2 regions of the Paenibacillus sp. GCM10023252 genome follow, and region 1 is predicted to be linked to the other one. Evidence: riboswitches for the same ligand, from Rfam matches in the RefSeq annotation. Region 1 holds a riboswitch; the other holds the start of a gene.

Region 1 (9,597 bases):
TCTCCGGGCTCATCTCCGAACCAATTCTGGAACGGATATCTCCCCATCGCAACCACTTCACGCACCGTGAAGCCAACCGGCGGAAGACCTCCTTGCTGCAAGACAGCTAGCCGCTGAGCCAGTTCCTTGCGCGGATAGTCCGAAGCCGGACGCCCGTTCAGCAGCACCTGTCCGCTAGTCGGCTGCTCTACCCCGGACAACAGCTGCAGCAAGCTGGACTTGCCTGCGCCATTAGGTCCGATAATACCATACATCCGCCCGGCTTGGAATGAGAACGACAGTTCATTCAGTACGGTTGTCCCTTCAATGTCCAGACGGATATCACGAGCTTCAATCATGATGTGCCCCCTTGCTCCAGCTTCCGGCGATAGAGGAGATAGGCGAAGAATGGAGCCCCGATGAGCGCCGTGACGACACCAAGCGGTATCTCTCTAGGAGAGAGCACCATCCTCGCGAGCGTATCTGCCCACAGGACGAATATTCCTCCGCCGATGGCAGACAGTGGGATGAGCAGCCGATAGTCAGGTCCAACTAGCAGTCGGAGCAGATGTGGGACGACGAGTCCAACGAAGCCGATGACCCCCGACACACTGACGGCTGCAGCCGTAAGCAGCGTTGACCCGATTAACACAATAAGCTTCGTCCGCTCGACACGAATGCCCAGATGGGCCGCATGCCGCTCACCGAGCACGAACAGATTAAGCGCTTGCCCATACCTCAGCAGCAGCGGTATCCCAATAAGCAGGAAGGGAACGAGCATATAGACATTATCCCAGCTCCGCATGGCAAGAGAGCCCATGAGCCAGAATAGAATCTCGTTCACAACCCCTTGCGACATCGACACCATGAAGGAGACGAACGCGCCGAGGAATGCTTGCATAATAACTCCGGACAGAATGAGCGTCTCGATCTGCATAGCGCCTCTCGTACGGCTGAGCCAGAATACGCCAAGCAAGGTCGCCACCCCCGTTGCAAAAGCAACCAAAGGAATCGTCCACATTCCCATTGCCGCCTGAAATCCGAACAAAATTAAAAACGCTGCGCCGACAGAGCAGCCCGAAGCAACTCCCAGCGTATAAGGATCTGCAAGCGGGTTGCGCAGCACCCCTTGGAAGCCGGTCCCAGCAAGCGCCAAGCAAGCCCCGACGAGTACAGCGAGCAGCACACGTGACAGCCTGACCTGGGTCACGATAGCGATCTCTCCGGGAGACCACTTGCCTTCAGGGATGTCCATACCGGGCAGCTGGTGAATGAGAATTCCCCACACATCAACGAGTGATATACCCGCTGAACCGATAGACAGGGACACCATCATAGAAACAGCAAGAAGGAGCATGGCTGCTCCTCCGTATATCCATAGTTTGTGTCTCATCTGTATGCCTACCTACTTTATGTAATCAGGATGTATAGCCTTGGCCATCTCCAGCAGTCCGTCTGCCAGACGCGGTCCGACACGAACGAGCGGATCCTCCGTCAGAGCGAACATCTGCTTGTTCTTCACTGCAGCGATGACGCTCCAGCCTGGGCGGCTGAGGATGCCCTCTTCGATCGGGTTAGGATCAGCCTTCATATTCGGATAGAGAATCACTTCAGGATTCTGTGCAATGACCTCTTCAGGTGTTACCTCGAACCAGCCTGGCTTGCTGCCCGCAATATTAACTCCCCCGGCCATCGTCAGCAGCTCGTCCAGGAACTCACCGGAGCCGACCGTCCAGCCCGGGGAGAACTCCAGGTAGACCTTCCGCTTAGGAGCGTCCTTCACTGCATCATTCACTTGCTGCTGGACACTCTTCATATGCTCCGCAACCTTAGCTGCCTCACCCTGCTTGTCCATGATCTGGCCCATGGTCTCCACCTTGGCAATGACGGCATCATAGGTCTTCGGTTCAGAAGCATATACCTTAATCTTCAAGGCACGCAGCTGCTCGATCGCCTCCGAATTCATGGAAGAGGACGCGACGACCAGATCAGGATTAAGCGCCGTAACGGCTTCTATATTCGTCGTCATGTTACCTATCTTCGGCAAGGCAGCAGCCTCGCTTGGATAATTGCTGTTCTCGTCAACGGCGACGACTACATCCCCGGCTCCAATGGCGAACATGACTTCTGTCTCACTTGGCACCAGCGTCACCACCTTCGTTGGTGCGGTATCGAACACAAGCTCCGTATCCGTAGCATCCTTAAGCGTCAGCGGATAGACGGTAGCCTTCTCTTCGTTAACCGCGTTCGTGGTAGCTGGGCCGTTATTTACTGCCTCATTTTGGTTGTCGTTAGAGCTGGATGCGCCGCAAGCAGCCAGCAGGACCATCATGACAGCAAGCAGCATCGCGAGTCCTGTCTTCTCTAATTTGTTCTTCAGTTGCAAGTTTACCATGTTCCGTTGCACACTCCTACTTTGATTTTTTTTGCACCATAACATAATAAAAAAAGAGCATCCCCGACCATGTGTCCATGTGTCAGAAATGCTCAAACGTCTGCTTGAACAGAATTCAGGTCTCCCCCACTAGTAATATAGCGGGCAAGCCAGCTTCCAACACCTCCCTAAATCCACGTAGGTTCAAGCGTTAAGGATACAGGCAGGTCTCCTGACTCAGAGTTATCGCGAATTCGCGTCTTCCCAGGCTAACTAAAGGCCCAGTGACTTCGTGCTCATCGCTTGCCGGACAAGCAGCTCGTACGGCTGTCTTCATCCGGAATCTCCTTACAGTGGCGGGTCCGTGCCGGCTTCACACCGGGCTTCCCTATTAAGCTAATACGAGAGAATGACGGGCCTAACGCCTGCCACTGCTCTTCCTATCAGCACCTGTATCTATATGACTATGTAATTGTGCAGTAGTAACTATACCATCGCTTTCTCAGGTCTGTCCAGCCCTGTTCGCTTAGTTCTTCTTCGCTCCTCTTCCGCATACGTAACTAGGGATGAGCACTTGATCTAGGAGGATTGCCATGCTGACAAGGAACATACGATTCAACTGGCGGACGGTCCTGCTGCTCCTCGCGGCAGCCATCCTGTGTACATGGGCAGGGAGTTTCTTCATGAGGAGCAGCCAGACGGATGCTCCCCCCAAGACATCCCATCAAGTTGGGGATTGGAGAGCAGAATGGTCGATTGGACCTTATCCGGCCAAGGTGCTTGAGGCGAATACCTTCACCATACGGATGGTCAATTCCGAAGGCAAGCCTATGCAAGGAGCGGTCATTGCGGGCAAGCTCGATATGGTAGGAATGGTATGCGGCAATGTTGCCGTGGAGCTGAAGGAGACCTCACCCGGTGTATATGTCGGCGAGGGTGTTCCCCTCATGGCTGGCACTTGGTCTGCAAGTCTATCGGTTATGAGCCAGGATGGGACGTCAACTACTATGATTCGCCGCTTCAAGACGGTACATTAACTCCAGCTAATGCTACCAGAGCCAAGGCGTGAGGCTCGGTATGAGGCCATTCGCGGCGAGCCCTCGCAGGATCGACAGCACGCCTACTGCTGCGGCGCTTATCGTTCCTGCACGGCGCATGAAGCGCCGCCAGCGCTTGCCGGCATAAGCGGCAATGAAGCTGGCTGCTGCAAGCGCCGGGAAGGTCGCTAGGCCGAACAGCGCCATGACAGCTCCTCCTTGCCAAGGGGAGCCGGTTGCTGCTGCGTTCATCTGCATCGCGTAGGTTAATCCGCAGGGCAGATAACCGAAGGCAAGGCCGGTCAGCAAGAGGTGGAGGCTCTCCTGCCGCTTAGTAAGCTTGATAGGCTGCTCTGGGACGGCCAGCCTCTTGTGCAGGAAGGCCGATAACCCATGCATCAGCGGAAGCTGGAACCGCCGCCATAGCCAGAGCAGCAGGAGCAGCCCGCCCAGGATGGAGGCTGCTCCTTGCAGTCCCGCTAATCTCCCCGCCAAGTCCAGGAACGAGCCGGCAAGCCCCATGAGCACACCAAGCACCGTGTAGGACGTGACTCTTCCCACATTGTAGAGCAGTGTCGTACGCATGATGCTTGCCCTCGACTGCAGGGAGACGGAGGACACAATCCCTCCGCACATGCCGATGCAATGCGGCGCGCTGAGCAAGCCGGTTACGACAACTAGACCCCATTGCTCCAGTATCATGTCAGCCACCTGAACCTGCGGTCCATCCGGTCGATCAGACAGTCTAGCTGTTCAGTTACGACAACATGGCTCATAAGCTGCACCATCATGTCAGCCACCTGCGGTCCATCCGGTCGATCTGTCCGCTCAGCCGCAGCGCGTTGCCGACGACCGACACCGAGCTGAGTGCCATGGCGGTCCCAGCCATCCAAGGCTCCAATAACCCTGCCGCTGCGAACGGAATAATCATAATGTTGTACAAGAGCGCGAACATGAGGTTGCTTCTAATATTGCGAAGGGTCAGCCGGCTAATCTGAAGGGCTTCAGGAATTGCAGTAAGTCGCGACTTCACGAGCGTCAAGTGGCCGGCGCTCAGAGCCGCATCCGTCCCGTCTCCCATCGCAAGTCCGATATCTGCTGCAGCCAGAGCAGGAGCGTCGTTCCAGCCATCACCCGCCATCCCGACTCTCCGCCCTTCCGCCTTGAGCTGCTGAATGAGCGCTAGCTTCCCTTCCGGCAGCATGGATGCATGCAGCTGTCCGATGCCCGCAGCCTTAGCTGCAGCAAGTGCAGGAGCAGGATGATCTCCCGTAGCCAGCATGACGGTAATTCCATCTCTCCTCAGCTGCTTGACCGCTTGAATAGAGGACAGCTTCACTCGATCGGTTAGAGCAATTGAACCCATACAGCGACCTTCTTCAGCGACGAATAGGACGGTCTGCCCCGCTGATTCCCTGCTCTGTGCGAAGGCATGAATCCCTCCGCCCACAGTCCAGCCTTGCTCTGCCGCGAGCCTTGCATTGCCAATACCGATTCGCTTGCCGCCTATGCGCGCAGCTACTCCCTTGCCCGGAATCGTCTGTGTATGCTCGGCAGTAGGAGGCACTAAGCCGGCATCCGCTGCAGCTGCAGCAATCGCCTTCGCCAGCGGATGCTGTAATTGCAGCTCCGCCGCAGCGGCTAGACGGAGCAGCGCTTGGCGTCCGCCCGGCATCTCTGTATAGATGCCGCTTACGACCGGCTTACCCTCTGTCAGTGTCCCCGTCTTGTCAACGACTAGCGTATCCATTCGCGACAGGCGCTCAAGTGCTCCCGCGTCCTTCACTATGATCCCCCTCTTCGCCAGCTTGCCAGAGGCGATGACGAGGGAGATGGGAGCTGCGAGCCCCATTGCGCAGGGACATGCGGCGAGCATGACTGCGATGGCACAGACGAAGGCATGTGCCGTATTGCCAGGGTCCAGCAGTGCCCACCACAGCACGAAGGTGAGCGCTGCACAGACTAGCATGGCGGGCACGAACCAGCCCGCCACCCGGTCTACCTGGCGTCCGAGCTCGCTCTTGGACGCCTGCGCCTGCTTCACGAGCTCGCTAATCCGGCTGATAAGCGTCCCTTCCCCTGCTGCGATCGTACGTATGCGAAGGCTGCCGCTAATCGCTTCGGTTCCTGCTAGGACGCGGTTTGGGTTTTTTCTCAACACGGGTAAGGATTCTCCAGTCAACAACGCCTCGAGCACATCTGCAGAACCGCTCAGTACAATGCCATCCACTGCAATGGTCTCTCCAGCCTCCACGATGACGATATCACCTTCCCGAACGAATGCCGCCCGGATCTGCTCATGCTGGCCTGCTCGTTCAACCGTCACCATATGATTAAGCAGCTTATGATACCCGTCGACTTCCTGCTGAGCTCTGCTCGATGCCGCACCTTCGAGATACTTGCCCAGGAGCACGGCTGTAATGACAACGGCCGACGTCTCGAAGTATAGCGGAAGTTCATGTCCCCCCCTATCCGTGCCAAGCCCTCCGGTCACCACCATATAATGACTATAGAGATAGGCTGCTGTCGTCCCAATCACCACCAGCACGTCCATATTCGCAGCGCGCTGTCTCAGTGCATGATACGCTCCGAAGTAGAAGGGCATGCCGACAGCGAACTGAACCACAGTCGCCAGAGCAAGCTGGAGCCAGGGCTGCAGCAATAGCTGTGGTACTGGAATAGCCGACAGCCATTCATAATGGTGAGTCATGGAGGCTAGCAGCGGAAGGGTCAGCAGGATGGACAGCCAGAGGCGGAGCCGAAGCGACTTCAGCTCCTGCTGCAGACTGCTCCTTCCTGACTCCGGGACAGCCGCATGGAAGCCAAGCTTGCCAATCTGGCTAATCATCTGACTCTGCTCGACAATTGCCGGCTGATATTGCACCCAAGCCGTACGTGCCGGGAAGGAGACCGATACGGCTTCGACCCCTTCCATTCGACGCAGCGACTTCTCAATTCGAGCCGCACATGCGGTGCAACTCATTCCTTGCAGCTGGAGATCTATGACCTGCACCGTGGAGTCTGTATTCATACTCACTTGCTTCACCCGCTTCTCAGGCCGCTCGAAGGTTCCTTGCGACTAGTTGTCCTGCAATACACTATATGTGGCAGGAGGGGTAAGCATGATTGGAGGTTGTGAATGTTAACAAGCAGACGTTATACGAGCTTACGATCCGTCTCATTACGAAGCACGATCTATCTATTACGCGACAGGAGATAGCTAAGCATATTGCTGCACTGGAAGAAGCAGGTCTTGTATAGTTGACGAGGAGGGATAAGTATCGAGTCGTTATTTTCAACAATGAACTTCTTGAGAACTTGTTGAAGAGGTGGGTAGAGTAACGGTTAGGAACCATTCAGGACGAATGTGATCGCTGTATCAGCAGAAAATCTCCGCGGATGGTATCCCGGCAACAATGTTGGGAATTGCAGATATTCATTCCGAGTATAGACGATTGTTGGAGAAGGGCGTGAAGTTCACGGGTGGAGCCGACCACAATGGGCGAACTCACCATAGCGCTCTTCGATGACACATGCGGCAACCACATTCAGATGGTGGAGAAATAAAAAAATGGAGCTGCCCTCTATGGTCTATCATTACCTTAGAGGGCAACTCCGCATATGAGGACTAAACCGTGCTAGAATCCTGAGGCTTCATGAATTCCTCAGGATGTAATCTGATGTATGCACCTATGCTCGCGAGTATAAGCGGAGAGGCAAGGTTGAACTTCTGTTGAAGGCTGCTGAAGGCTGCACGCAGCTCTGCATCCTGCTCCAGGTCCGCCTCATACACGTTGAAGCCTTCCAGCGTCCTTGAATAGCCTCTACCTTGCAGCTCCTGCTCGACCTCTCCTATGGCATGAAGCATCGCGCTCTCACCCCAGAATTGAAGGCTGCGCAGCAGCCCTCTCCAGCGATCTGGCTGTGCATAGTAATAAGCGCTCCACCAATAGAACTCGGACAAGGAATTCCTGGCGTGATTATATAACGACCGGTAAGCAAACAGGGCAAGCTGCCCCTTCGTCAACCTGAGGAACAGCTGCTCAATCAAGTCCGGATTCTGTGCCTGGTGCTCCTTGTACAGGTCAATGACAGGACTGATGCACGCGTTGCTCAAGGCATCGTCATCCAGCTCGAGAAGCGCAGTCTGTATATTCATCCTTGCTCGGAGATCGGTCAACTATTCCCCCGCTTCCACTACGCTCGGCCACTGCAGCATCCCGCCGGTCATATTAATGACCGAATATCCATGAGCTTCAAGGAAGTCGCATGCGCGTCCGCTGCGTCCACCGCTGCGGCATACCATGATGACCGGCTGCTCCAGCTGGTCGAATTCCTTCACACGAGCTTCCAGCTCCGACAACGGGATATGGACGGCTTGCTTAATATGTCCCTCTACCCATTCCTCGCGCTCTCTCACATCTACGATGGTCAAGCGATCGCCTTGCTCCAATTGCTGAACTACCTCTTCAGGGGTTATGGCTGCTGTCAATGTGTCCATCTCCTTAATATTCACTCGATATTGCTTCGATCACGATTGCAGAACGCGAATCTGTCCTTCCAGCCCCGAGCTTCCATCATCATACAGTACCGAAGGCTGTGTCTCCTTGTATTCGACCTATATTGTAACGTTCAAGTATCGACGGTGTCCAGAGGTCATCGCATTCACATAGGAAGAGAGGCTCCGCAGCACGGAGCCTCTCGCTTCCTACCCATGTTCCTGTCTAGATGCGAACGGCCGTGCCGCTAACCGCAACCATCAGCATCCCTTCGCGCACCACTTCATAATCAATATCAATACCGACGATCGCATTGGCCCCTATTCGTGAGGCTTGTGACTTCATCTCGTCGATCGCGACATCACGCGCTTCCTTCAGCTTGCCTTCGTAGGCTCCTGACCGCCCGCCGACAATGTCCGTAATGGAAGCGAAGAAGTCGCGCACCACATTCGCCCCCATAATGGCCTCACCTGTTACGACACCCGCGTACTCTTGAATCGGACGGCCCTCGATCGTTGGCGTTGTTGATAATAACATGAACATAACCTCCTCGCGTACTGGAATGAACTCATGGAATACCTTGACTTCTTAACTAGTACGGGACTTCATGCCACAAGTTGCAACAGGTTATGACTGCCCACTACCTATGCGTCTGTCTCTTGGTAATTCACTTGAATGAGCTCATTCGACCGGCTGTTCACCCGAACCGCCACTTGAACACCGAATTCACGCCCTGACTTACGTACAATAAGCTTGAACCTCTCCTCCGCCTCACTGCTGCTAATGACTCTGCGCCCATCGTAGCGGTAATCGACGATCTCCGCTTGGTACTTCTTCGACGTCTGCTCTACCGCCACTCGTCCCCACTTCGCATAGGCTGGCTCTGCATGAGCTGTGCCCGCAAGCGGCATAACGCTAGCCATGAAGCTGCTGCTGCCAATTAGCAGGGCTGCTGCGATTAGATATGATTGTGCTCTCATTGACCATGTCACCCCCTATGGATTCTATTGGTAGGTTGACCCATGGCAGGATAAGCTATTCATATTGGGCTTGCTCCAGCAGAGGAGAATACATCATGAGCGCTTGATTGCTTGTCACTAGTTGATCCTCTATGCACTCACCCGCCTCGTTCCAGATTCGGCGGCAGATTCGGTTACTTCGTGTATAGCCTCCCCATGGATTAGAGCGGATGTTATGCTCGCTCTCATTATTCCGCTGAAGCTCCATATCCACGTTGCGCAGCTGCCTCATCAGCGGTGTCTGATGGGTATGGATGAGATATGGCAAGTCCGCGTACTCTCTCGTCTTGGCCATCTTGCGGCGTGACCTGATCCACTGTAAGTATCTTTTGCCAGTGAACCATAGCTTCCCTAGCTTCTGTCTGGCCGGTGAACGCTTGACTGGCTTAAGCCTGCTATTGTACAGCATCTCATCCGCGACCTCCTTCGTACATTTCCTTCCATCCCATTATAATACAAAAAAGGTGGTATCCCAGCAGCCTTTTGGGCTTAGGGATACCACCTTGTACTTAGGAAAGGTTAGGACTAGGAGCCTCGGCGAACCTTCGCTGGCGGAAAACCTCCTACCGTCATCCTGAGCCTTGCTGGACGATGGACGCCATCCTGGTGCATTTTTGCACCATATCGTGCTCGACCAGCCTTGCTGGACGCCATTCTGGTGCATTTTTGCACCATATCGTGCTCGACCA
Region 2 (9,597 bases), on a different contig from region 1:
GACGCGGTAGTCTCCTTCTGCGATTGTGTGAATTACTTGACAGAGCACGAGGATGTGGAAGCTGCCTTCCAGGCTACAGCTGCGAACTTGAAGGATGGCGGTGTCTTCCTATTCGACGTCCATCCCCCGAAGCAGCTCGTACGTTATGCCGAAGAGCAGCCCTTCATTCTGGACGAGCGTGATGTGGCCTATATATGGACGTGCGACTTCGACGAGGACCGCGTGGAGATTGAACATCATCTTACTATATTCGCGAGAGACAGCGGTTCCAAGTACGAACGGTTCGAGGAGATCCACATCCAGCGTGCCTATGACCCCGAGTGGATCACTGCAGCGCTGCTGCGAGCGGGCTTCCGGACGGTTGACCGCTACGCGGACTTCCAGCTCCAGGAGCCTAGTCCACATGCGGAGCGACTATTCTTTGCCGCTGTGAAGTGATCTATTGTCATTATTGATCAAAAAAAAAACAGGCTGCACAACCCGTCCCTAAGGGCGCGTTATGCAGCCTGTTCTTGCAATCCAGCTAACTCATGAGCTCATCCAGAGGTGGATTCGCATGGCACTTCCGGCATACCGGGAAGTAGCTCTCATTGCCGCCCACTTGAATCTGCTCTCCGGTATACACCGGCTTGCCTTCGGCCGTCCGCAGCGTCATCGTCGCCTTGCGCTCGCAGAACCAGCAGATCGTCTTCATCTCCTCGATCTTGTCGGCATAGAGGAGCATATGCTCGCTGCCCTCGAACAGCTTGTTCTGGAAGTCATTCTTCAGACCGAAGCCCATGACCGGCACATTCAGCTCATCGACGATCCGAACCAGCTGCGCGATACATTCCTTCTTCAGGAACTGGCATTCATCGATAAGCACACAGGAAGGCTTAGGGGTATGCCCCTGTACAATGGCGAAGATATCGGTATCATCGTAGATCGGAATGGCTTGCCGCCGCACACCGATTCGCGAACTGACATAGCCGATCTCATCTCGATTATCTATAGCCGGGGTGAAAATAACAACATGCTTGTTCTGCTCCTCATAATTATGAGCGACCTTCAGTATCTCAATAGACTTACCGCTGTTCATTGCTCCGTACTTGAAAAATAATTGTGCCACTTCCATCGTCCCTTCGAATCTGTTCAGTCCTTATTGTAGTGGAAGATGGAGCGGAACAAAAGAGCAGAGAGCCTCTTTTTGCCGAAAAAGAGGCGGTCGTGTACAATATGGGGATGTAATCGAGCGTTCGGAAGGAGCTAATCTTATGAGTCAAGTGCATAACAGCATGGCTATTATTAATGCCAATATCTATACCCCTGAAGGGATTATTCATAGGGGAGTTATGGTCATAAAGGACGGTATGATTGCCCGAATTAGCGCAGAAGGCGCTGCAGTTGAGCCTGATACGACCACAATTGATGCAGAGGGCAGACTGCTCCTTCCTGGCTTCGTGGATGTGCACGTGCATGGCGGCGGAGGGTACGACATGATGAAGGCAGCGGAGGACAAGGTCAGCCTTGACGGAATGAGCCGGTTCCATGCGGCGCATGGTACAACGTCGTTCCTCGCGACTACGCTTACGTCGAATGACAAGGTGCTGAAGGCTGCATTGCAAGCAGCGGCTGAACAGATCGAGCAGGGCATGACTGGAGCCGAAGCAATCGGCATCCATCTGGAGGGGCCGTTCCTCAGTCCTAAGCGCTGCGGCGCTCAGAACCCTCTCCATATGCAGACCCCTCGTCTCGAAGCCGTCACCGCGTATCTGGAAGCAGCTAAGGGGCACATTCGCCTGCTGACGATCGCTCCAGAGCTTGAGCATGCAGGAGAAGCGATTCCGTATCTCGCCTCGGAGGGAGTCACCGTGTCGATCGGACATTCCGATGCCGGCTACCGTCATGTTGCGGAAGCCGTCCAGCGGGGAGCCAGCCATGTGACTCATCTGTTCAACGGCATGAGCCCGCTGCATCATCGGGAGCCGGGTGTAGCCGGATCTGCTCTGATGCTCGATCAGCTGACTGTGGAGCTCATCTGTGATGGCATTCACAGCACACCTGAGATTATCGAGTATGTATTCCGAACGAAGCCAGCCAGCACTGTCGTCTGCATTACCGATGCTATCGTAGCTGCAGGGTGTCCGGACGGGGAGGGTTACTTCCTTGGCGATCTTCCGATTAGGGTAAGTGACGGCAGAGCGGAGCTGATGGAGGGCGGCAATCTTGCAGGCAGCACACTTACGATGGATGCGGCTCTGCGCAATGTGCTCACTTGGACAGGCAAGCCGCTCGAGCAGGTGCTGCCTGCCTTCACGTCCAATCCAGCCCGCCAGGCGGGCTGTGCGGACCGCAAGGGCTCGCTGCAGGTCGGGATGGACGCGGACTTCGTCTTGCTGAGTGCAGACCACTATGTGCAATCTACGTATGTTAGAGGAAGGTGTGTCTATTCCGCGCAGCTCGGGTAGGCCATCCGCTGCGGGAGAGGCCGCCGCGATGGCTCGTGGAGCACACAGCCGATAGGCCCGCACTCAGCGCAGCGGCCTATACGGCCTCGCAAGCCTGTTACTCCCGCAGCGCATCCATGAGCCGCGAATTCATATTCGCGGCTGTTCCTCGTGCCGAGGCGGTTCGAAGCCTGTGCCGCAGACGCTCGTTCTCCTTCACCAGTTCGTCCATATAGGTCATCAGCTCAGGAATAGGATAACCGGCAGCCTCAGCCAGTTTCTCAAGAGCGGCTCTTGCTTGTTCGTTCGACATAGCGCTATTCATCTGTTCTGTCAACCTCCTTTCTCTCATTTTGTCCAAAAAAAGCTACTATCCCATCATAGGCTCATCTGCTAAAATAGTCGAGTGTACGAAAAGTGAGTATCATACTTAAGACTCATACAGAGGGAGGCGAAGAGACAAGGATGCTGTCGAATAAGACCCATGAAGATAAGCACGGCCTGCCCCCTCAGAATGAACAACAAGAGCCGTCGGACACCTATGCGTTTACTTATCCTTTTGTGCTTGCCAAGTATATCTCTAGCATTTCTATTCTAAGCATAGGAGTCTCTGTCCTGAACAGGCTTCTAGACTTCGGATCACTGAGGTTAATCATCTATGCCCTTCTCATCATCGTCATTGGTTATCTAGGCTTGCGGATAGTGAAGGAGACCAGAAGCAGCCGCAAGCTGACGATGGACGGCAGGACCCTTAGCTTGGATGGAACAGAGTATGCGTTTGAGCAGTTTAGCAACGTTAATTTTACCAGATACTTCGTGGAGATTAAGCTGAAGGACAGAGCGGTGAGGCCAATCCGAATTGCCTTCCCTGGCGCGGGAAGAAGCGAATTACTCGCTTGGTTCAAGCGTAATCAGAGCTCTCAAGCTCAGCAATAATCTTCCAGATATACATCTCAGCTAACGATATTACGCATTGACGAGACCTATATCTTGATGTAAAATCAACTTCATCAACTACATATTGATGTATTGGGGTGTCAGCCCTCTCTAACCTTCTACTAATCGCAGCCTGAGAGGACAATGACTTAATAGGGAAGTCCCGGTGCAATACCGGGCGCGGTTCCCGCCACTGTAACAGAGGAGTTCTGCTTCTGAAGCGAGCCACTGGCCGATATCTATATCAGCCGGGAAGGAAGAGCAGAATGATGAGCCTGAAGCCAGGAGACCTGCCCCAGTGCCAGACACGATTCACCTACGGGATCTAGGGGAATTGCGCGATACTAGATGATGAGGTTTTTTACCCATCTCGTTAACCAAGCGCATCTGACTAATGAGAGATCAGTCAGGCGCGCTTTTTCATTGCTACATATAGTTAGGGGAGAAGAGTATGCTGGTTGTCTATGACTCGAAGACAGGCAATGTGAAGCGATTCGTGAACAAGCTGAATATGCGTTCCGTTCCAATTGAAGAGTCGGAATCTGTCGATGAACCCTTCGTTCTAATTACCTATACGACAGGCTTCGGCCAGGTGCCCGAGAAGGTCGCTTCATTCCTGCGCAACAACCACGGGATGATGCGCGGCGTCTCCGCAAGCGGCAACCGCAATTGGGGAGCAGGCTTCGCGAAGAGTGCGGACACGATTGCCCAGCAGTACGATGTCCCTGTGTTACTTAAGTTTGAATTATCCGGAACGAGCCAGGATACGGAGCGTTTCGTGGAGAGGGTGCGGACAATTGAAGCATATTGAACTCAACAACCAGCTAATGCAGCGTGGAGCTGACGGCTTCTATCAACTAGATAAGGACAAGGAAGCAGTAGAGGCGTTCATGGCCGAAGTCGAGGAGAAGAGCGTGAAGTTCGCTTCTCTGCAGGAGAAGCTGGACTATCTGATTGCCAACGACTATTACGACAACGTGTACGAGCGTTACACCCACGAGCAGGTGGATGCGGTATTCACGCTTACGGCAAGCTCTTCCTTCCAATTCGAGTCGTATATGGCCGCTTCCAAGTTCTACAAGGATTATGCGATGAAGACGAATGACAAGACGCAGTACCTGGAGAAGTATTCCGAGCGTGTAGCCATCGTTGCTCTAAGTCTTGGCGAAGGAGACGCAGACAAGGCGCTTCGCATTGCTCAGGCGATGATTGATCAGCGTCTGCAGCCGGCGACGCCTACCTTCCTGAACGCAGGGAAGAGCCGCCGCGGCGAGATGGTCTCCTGCTTCCTGCTGGAGATGGATGACTCTCTTAATTCGATCAACTACATTCTAGGCACCTGCATGCAGCTGTCCAAGATTGGCGGCGGCGTAGCCGTCAATCTATCGAAGCTGCGCGGACGCGGAGAGCCAATTAAGGGCGTTGAAGGTGCAGCCAAGGGCATTATGCCGGTTCTTAAGCTGATGGAGGATGCGTTCTCCTATGCGGATCAGATGGGCCAGCGCAAGGGCTCTGGCGCTGCTTATTATAATATTTTCGGATGGGACATTATGGAGTTCCTCGATTGCAAGAAGATTAACGCAGATGAGAAGACTCGGATCAAGACGCTGTCTATCGGTCTTATTGTACCTAACAAGTTCTACGAGCTGGCCGCTCAGAACAAGCCGCTGGTCGTATTCGGACCTCACTCCATTCAGAAGGCATACAACATGCATCTCGACGATATGGACATGGATGCGATGTACGATGAGCTGCTGGCGAACGACAAGGTGACGAAGAAGACGATTATGAACGCTCGTGACATGCTGACGAAGATCGCTTCTGTCCAGCTCGAGTCCGGCTACCCGTATATTATGAACAAGTCGAACGCGAACAGCGTTCATGCGCTGAAGGATATCGGCATGGTGAAGATGTCCAATCTGTGCACGGAGATCTTCCAGCTGCAGGAGACATCGGTCATTCACGACTATGGCATGGATGATGTGATTAACCGCGATATTAGCTGCAACCTGGCTTCGCTGAACATCGTGAATGTCATGGAGCGCCGCCAAGTGAAGGATTCCGTCAAGGTCGGTATCGAAGCGCTCACGACCGTCAGCGATCTGTCGACAATCGACAATGCACCAGGCGTGCGCAAGGCGAATGAAGAGCTTCATTCCGTCGGCCTTGGTGCGATGAACCTGAACGGCTACCTCGCGAAGAACAAGATTGCTTACGAGAGTGAAGAAGCGAAGGACTTCGCCGGCGTCTTCTTCATGATGATGAATTATTATTCTCTGGAGAAGAGCATGGAGATCGCGCGTGAGCGCGGCCGCAGCTTCAAGGACTTCGAACGCTCGGAATATGCGAAGGGCACTTACTTCACTCGTTACATCGAGCAGGACTTCCGCCCGAAGACCGCTCGCGTCCAGGAGCTGTTCGAAGGGATGGACATTCCGTCTCCTCAGGATTGGGCAGCGCTGAAGGAGCAGGTGCAGAAGCATGGTCTATACCACGCCTACCGTCTGGCTATCGCGCCTACGCAGAGCATCTCGTACATTCAGAACGCAACTTCCAGCGTCATGCCGATTGTCGAGCATATCGAGACCAGAACGTATGCCAATTCAACGACGTATTATCCGATGCCGTTCCTATCGCAGGATAACTACTTCTACTATAAGTCAGCGTATAACATCGATCAGTTCAAGCTAATTGACCTGATCGCCGAGATTCAACAGCATGTGGACCAAGGGATCTCGACTGTCCTGCACGTGAACAGTAATGTAACGACACGCGAGCTGGCCCGGTTCTATATCTATGCGGCACAGCGCGGCCTGAAGTCGCTCTATTATACGAGAACGAAGCGCCTGTCTGTGGAAGAGTGCACAAGCTGCGCGGTCTAATATGCCAGGGAGCCCCGCCCCCTGTTACGAAGGAGCCTAACCATTAATGAGAGCAGTGAACTGGAACCGTCCGGATGATGACTTCACGCTGACCTTCTGGCAGCAGAATGTGATGCAGTTCTGGACGGATGAAGAGATTCCATTGTCCGATGACAAGATGGACTGGATGGAGATGAGCGACACCGAGCGTGAAGTATACAAGAAGGTGCTGGGCGGACTGACGCTGCTCGATACGATTCAAGGCGGCGTCGGTATGCCGAAGATTCTGGAGCATGTGGACGGCTTGCAGCGCAAGGCCGTTCTGTCCTTCATGTCGATGATGGAGCAGATCCATGCGAAGTCTTACAGCAGTATCTTCACCACACTCGCGTCTACAGAAGAGATCGACGGGATATTCTCGTGGGTCGAGACGAATGAGCAGCTGCAGAAGAAGGCGAAGCTGATCTCCTCTTGGTATACCGGTATCTCGAATACGAAGGAGCTGTACAAGGCGATGGCGGCTTCCGTGTTCCTCGAGAGCTACCTGTTCTACAGCGGCTTCTTCTACCCGCTCTATCTGGCCGGCCAAGGGAAGATGACGAGCAGCGGTGAGATTATCGACCTCATTCTTCGTGATGAGAGTATTCACGGGCTATACGTCGGTGTGCTCGCGCAGGAGCTGTTCGCGGAATTCACGGTAGAGGAGCAGGCCGAGCTGAAGCAGCAATTAACCCTGCTTCTACTCGAGCTCTACGACAATGAAGTGGAATATACGGATGCGATCTACAGCCCGATCGGCCTGCAGGATGAAGTGAAGGCTTACGTCCGCTACAATGCGAACAAGGCGCTCATGAATCTGGGCTTCGACCCGCACTTCGAGGAAGAGCCGGTTAACCCGATCGTCTTCAACGGCATCAGCACGCATACGAAGCAGCATGACTTCTTCTCGAAGAAGGGCAATGGCTACGTGCGGACGATCCATGTCGAGCAATTGAATGACGAGGACTTTGTTTTTAACTTCTAGAGTAGTTGCGGATGACGGTCAGGCAGAGAGATGCTTGATCGTCTTTTTTTTGTCTGGAAGGTCATTCCTTAATGGGGGAGATCATGATACACTAAGGACAACACATGCCGCTCATCCTTACGCCAGAACGTCCTGACCTGACTGAAGGAGGAATTGCTCTTGGAAAACTGCTCCGTCATTACGAAGCCAGCCCTGCATCTGGTTGGTATCAGCTACAGTGGACCTTACTCGACCTTACCGGATGAAGCCATTCGGCTGCAGAGCGAGTTCTTGGCCCGCAAGCATGAGCTGGATGGCGCCGTGAAGCTTCCGGTTCTGTACAGTCCTTACTTCGGCAATGAAGTATTCGCTACTTACTGGGCATGCTATGAGGTGCTGCAGCTCGGCGAGGTGCCCGAAGGTATGGTGCAGTTCACGATTCCAGAGCATCGCTATGCGATGGCTGCTTGCTCCAACAAGCGAATCGGCGAGGGCTATGAGCAGCTTCATGCTTGGATGAATGAGATGAGACTTCAGAAGCAAGAGAATGCGGTCGCCATTGAGATCTTCTACATTGATGAACAACATCTGGAGGAGGAGCCGGTAGAGCTGCTCATTCCTCTAAGAGACGAATAAGGTTGTACTGCACGGGGGTCTGCCGGTTCGCTGGCAGGCCTTCGTGCTATAAGGGGGGATAGACTTGGATCGAAGAGCTGTGAAGCAGGGTCTGCTCGCAGGCTTGGTTGGGGGAATCGGTCTAGGGCTGCTGCTAAGAGGCATACAGCAGGTGACCGGCGCGAAGGTCTATACGCTGCTCCTCAACATTGACTTCGTACCGGGACTGCCTGATCGACTGGCGGAATGGCAGGAGTTCCTGCTCCACTTAGCGGTATCGCTTCCACTGGGTATTCTATATATGAAGGCTGCCGATTGGAGCCTGAGGCCGGCGGGATGTGGTGTGCTGCTGGGATTGCTGGTCGGCGTATTCACTTGGTTCACACTCACTCCGCTGTCTGATCGAACGCCTTCACTCTCGGATGTGGAAGCACTTGTCTATTGGCTCGGCGGTCATCTCCTCTATGGAGCATCGCTTGCCCTATTCTATAAGCAGAGGTGGAGAACTTCAACATGATACCGATATATATAGTAGATGCGTTCACGAACACCGCCTTCCGCGGCAATCCGGCAGCAGTCTGCTTGCTTCCAGCTCCGCAAGAGGAGAGCTGGATGCAGCAGGTAGCTGCTGAGATGAATCTATCGGAGACGGCATTCCTCGTTCAGAGAGAAGAAGGCTATGAACTCCGCTGGTTCACTCCGGAGGCCGAGGTGGACCTGTGCGGTCATGCTACGCTCGCAAGCGCTCATATGCTATGGGAGACAGGCCGATTAGAGAGAGGGACTGCAGCGAAGTTCTTCACGAAGAGCGGCTGGCTGTATGCGGAGCAGCTCGGGCAGTCTGGAGAGCCTGAACGAATCGTAGAGAATGGCCAGCCTGGAGAGACCGGTCTATCCGGCTGGGTGAAGCTGGACTTCCCTTCGCTCCCTCCTCAGCCTGTTCGCACACCAGAGGAGCTCATTCAAGGCCTTGGGCTCATACCGAGATATGTAGGACGCAACGAGATGGATTATGTAGCAGAGATTGACAGTGAAGAGACCCTCCGCGCGCTCAAGCCGGATTGGTCTCTCATTAGCAGGCTGGACGCTAGAGGCCTGATCGTAACGAGCCGATCATCCAGCGCGGAGTACGACTTCGTATCACGTGCCTTCTATCCAGCGACTGGAGTGAATGAAGATCCTGTTACAGGATCGGCCCACTGCGCGCTGGCGCCTTACTGGGCGAAGAAGCTCCGCCAGGACAAGATGACAGGCTACCAAGCCTCACAGCGAGGCGGAGTCGTGAAGGTGGAGCTGGCGGGTGAGCGAGTCTATCTGTTAGGGCAAGCAGTGACGGTAGTAGAAGGTCAGTTGAGAGCGGGGCTGGGGAGATGACGATGCAAGTGAAGCTATCGATTCAGGAGAGGAGCGCCTTGACTGAGCGGATTCAGGTTTTTTTCGAAGAGGAACGGTCGGAATCCATTGGTTCAATTGCTGCTGAGCAGCTGCTGGACTATATGCTGGCTGAGCTTGGACCTTATGTGTACAATGAAGCGATCAAGGATGCTCGCAAGACGGTGATGGAGCGGGTCATGTCCATGGAGGACGAGTTATTCGCGTTAGAGAAGAGAATAGAGGGGCGAAGGTAGGTTCAGCTGAGATGAAGACGATAGGAGAAGATTGGGAGATTATGAATCAATCGGCTGAGATGGCAGATGCGAGCGGGCAGCCGTTCTATATGAATGTCATCTCGTCGGAGCATGCCGAAGTGGCTGAG

What was found. A riboswitch is a leader RNA that binds a small molecule or an ion and turns the genes downstream of it on or off. The one in region 1 is predicted to bind cobalamin.
Region 2: another riboswitch for cobalamin. It lies ahead of nrdI (class Ib ribonucleoside-diphosphate reductase assembly flavoprotein NrdI); the one in region 1 lies ahead of ACFO9Q_RS00655 (ABC transporter substrate-binding protein).

The regions. Positions count from the first base shown of each region.
Region 1 covers NZ_JBHSHW010000001.1:133,642-143,238, forward strand. The annotation lists gene ACFO9Q_RS00645 (heme ABC transporter ATP-binding protein) at 1-338, opposite strand, end outside; gene ACFO9Q_RS00650 (FecCD family ABC transporter permease) at 335-1,372, opposite strand; gene ACFO9Q_RS00655 (ABC transporter substrate-binding protein) at 1,385-2,374, opposite strand; cobalamin riboswitch at 2,558-2,797, opposite strand; gene ACFO9Q_RS00660 (FixH family protein) at 2,947-3,390, shown strand; gene ACFO9Q_RS00665 (sulfite exporter TauE/SafE family protein) at 3,403-4,092, opposite strand; gene ACFO9Q_RS00670 (heavy metal translocating P-type ATPase) at 4,178-6,421, opposite strand; partial or broken gene ACFO9Q_RS00675 (transcriptional regulator) at 6,535-6,732, shown strand; partial or broken gene ACFO9Q_RS00680 (VOC family protein) at 6,768-6,957, shown strand; gene ACFO9Q_RS00685 (hypothetical protein) at 7,019-7,570, opposite strand; gene ACFO9Q_RS00690 (rhodanese-like domain-containing protein) at 7,571-7,891, opposite strand; gene ACFO9Q_RS00695 (YbjQ family protein) at 8,115-8,426, opposite strand; gene ACFO9Q_RS00700 (DUF3889 domain-containing protein) at 8,534-8,869, opposite strand; gene ACFO9Q_RS00705 (hypothetical protein) at 8,925-9,317, opposite strand.
Region 2 covers NZ_JBHSHW010000009.1:528,281-537,877, forward strand. The annotation lists gene ACFO9Q_RS08135 (class I SAM-dependent DNA methyltransferase) at 1-438, shown strand, start outside; gene ACFO9Q_RS08140 (thymidine kinase) at 524-1,108, opposite strand; gene nagA (N-acetylglucosamine-6-phosphate deacetylase) at 1,254-2,447, shown strand; gene ACFO9Q_RS08150 (hypothetical protein) at 2,545-2,751, opposite strand; gene ACFO9Q_RS08155 (hypothetical protein) at 2,892-3,362, shown strand; cobalamin riboswitch at 3,443-3,675, shown strand; gene nrdI (class Ib ribonucleoside-diphosphate reductase assembly flavoprotein NrdI) at 3,814-4,173, shown strand; gene nrdE (class 1b ribonucleoside-diphosphate reductase subunit alpha) at 4,160-6,244, shown strand; gene nrdF (class 1b ribonucleoside-diphosphate reductase subunit beta) at 6,291-7,247, shown strand; gene ACFO9Q_RS08175 (GyrI-like domain-containing protein) at 7,407-7,862, shown strand; gene ACFO9Q_RS08180 (hypothetical protein) at 7,927-8,358, shown strand; gene ACFO9Q_RS08185 (PhzF family phenazine biosynthesis protein) at 8,355-9,215, shown strand; gene ACFO9Q_RS08190 (DUF2164 domain-containing protein) at 9,212-9,469, shown strand; gene ACFO9Q_RS08195 (hypothetical protein) at 9,481-9,597, shown strand, end outside.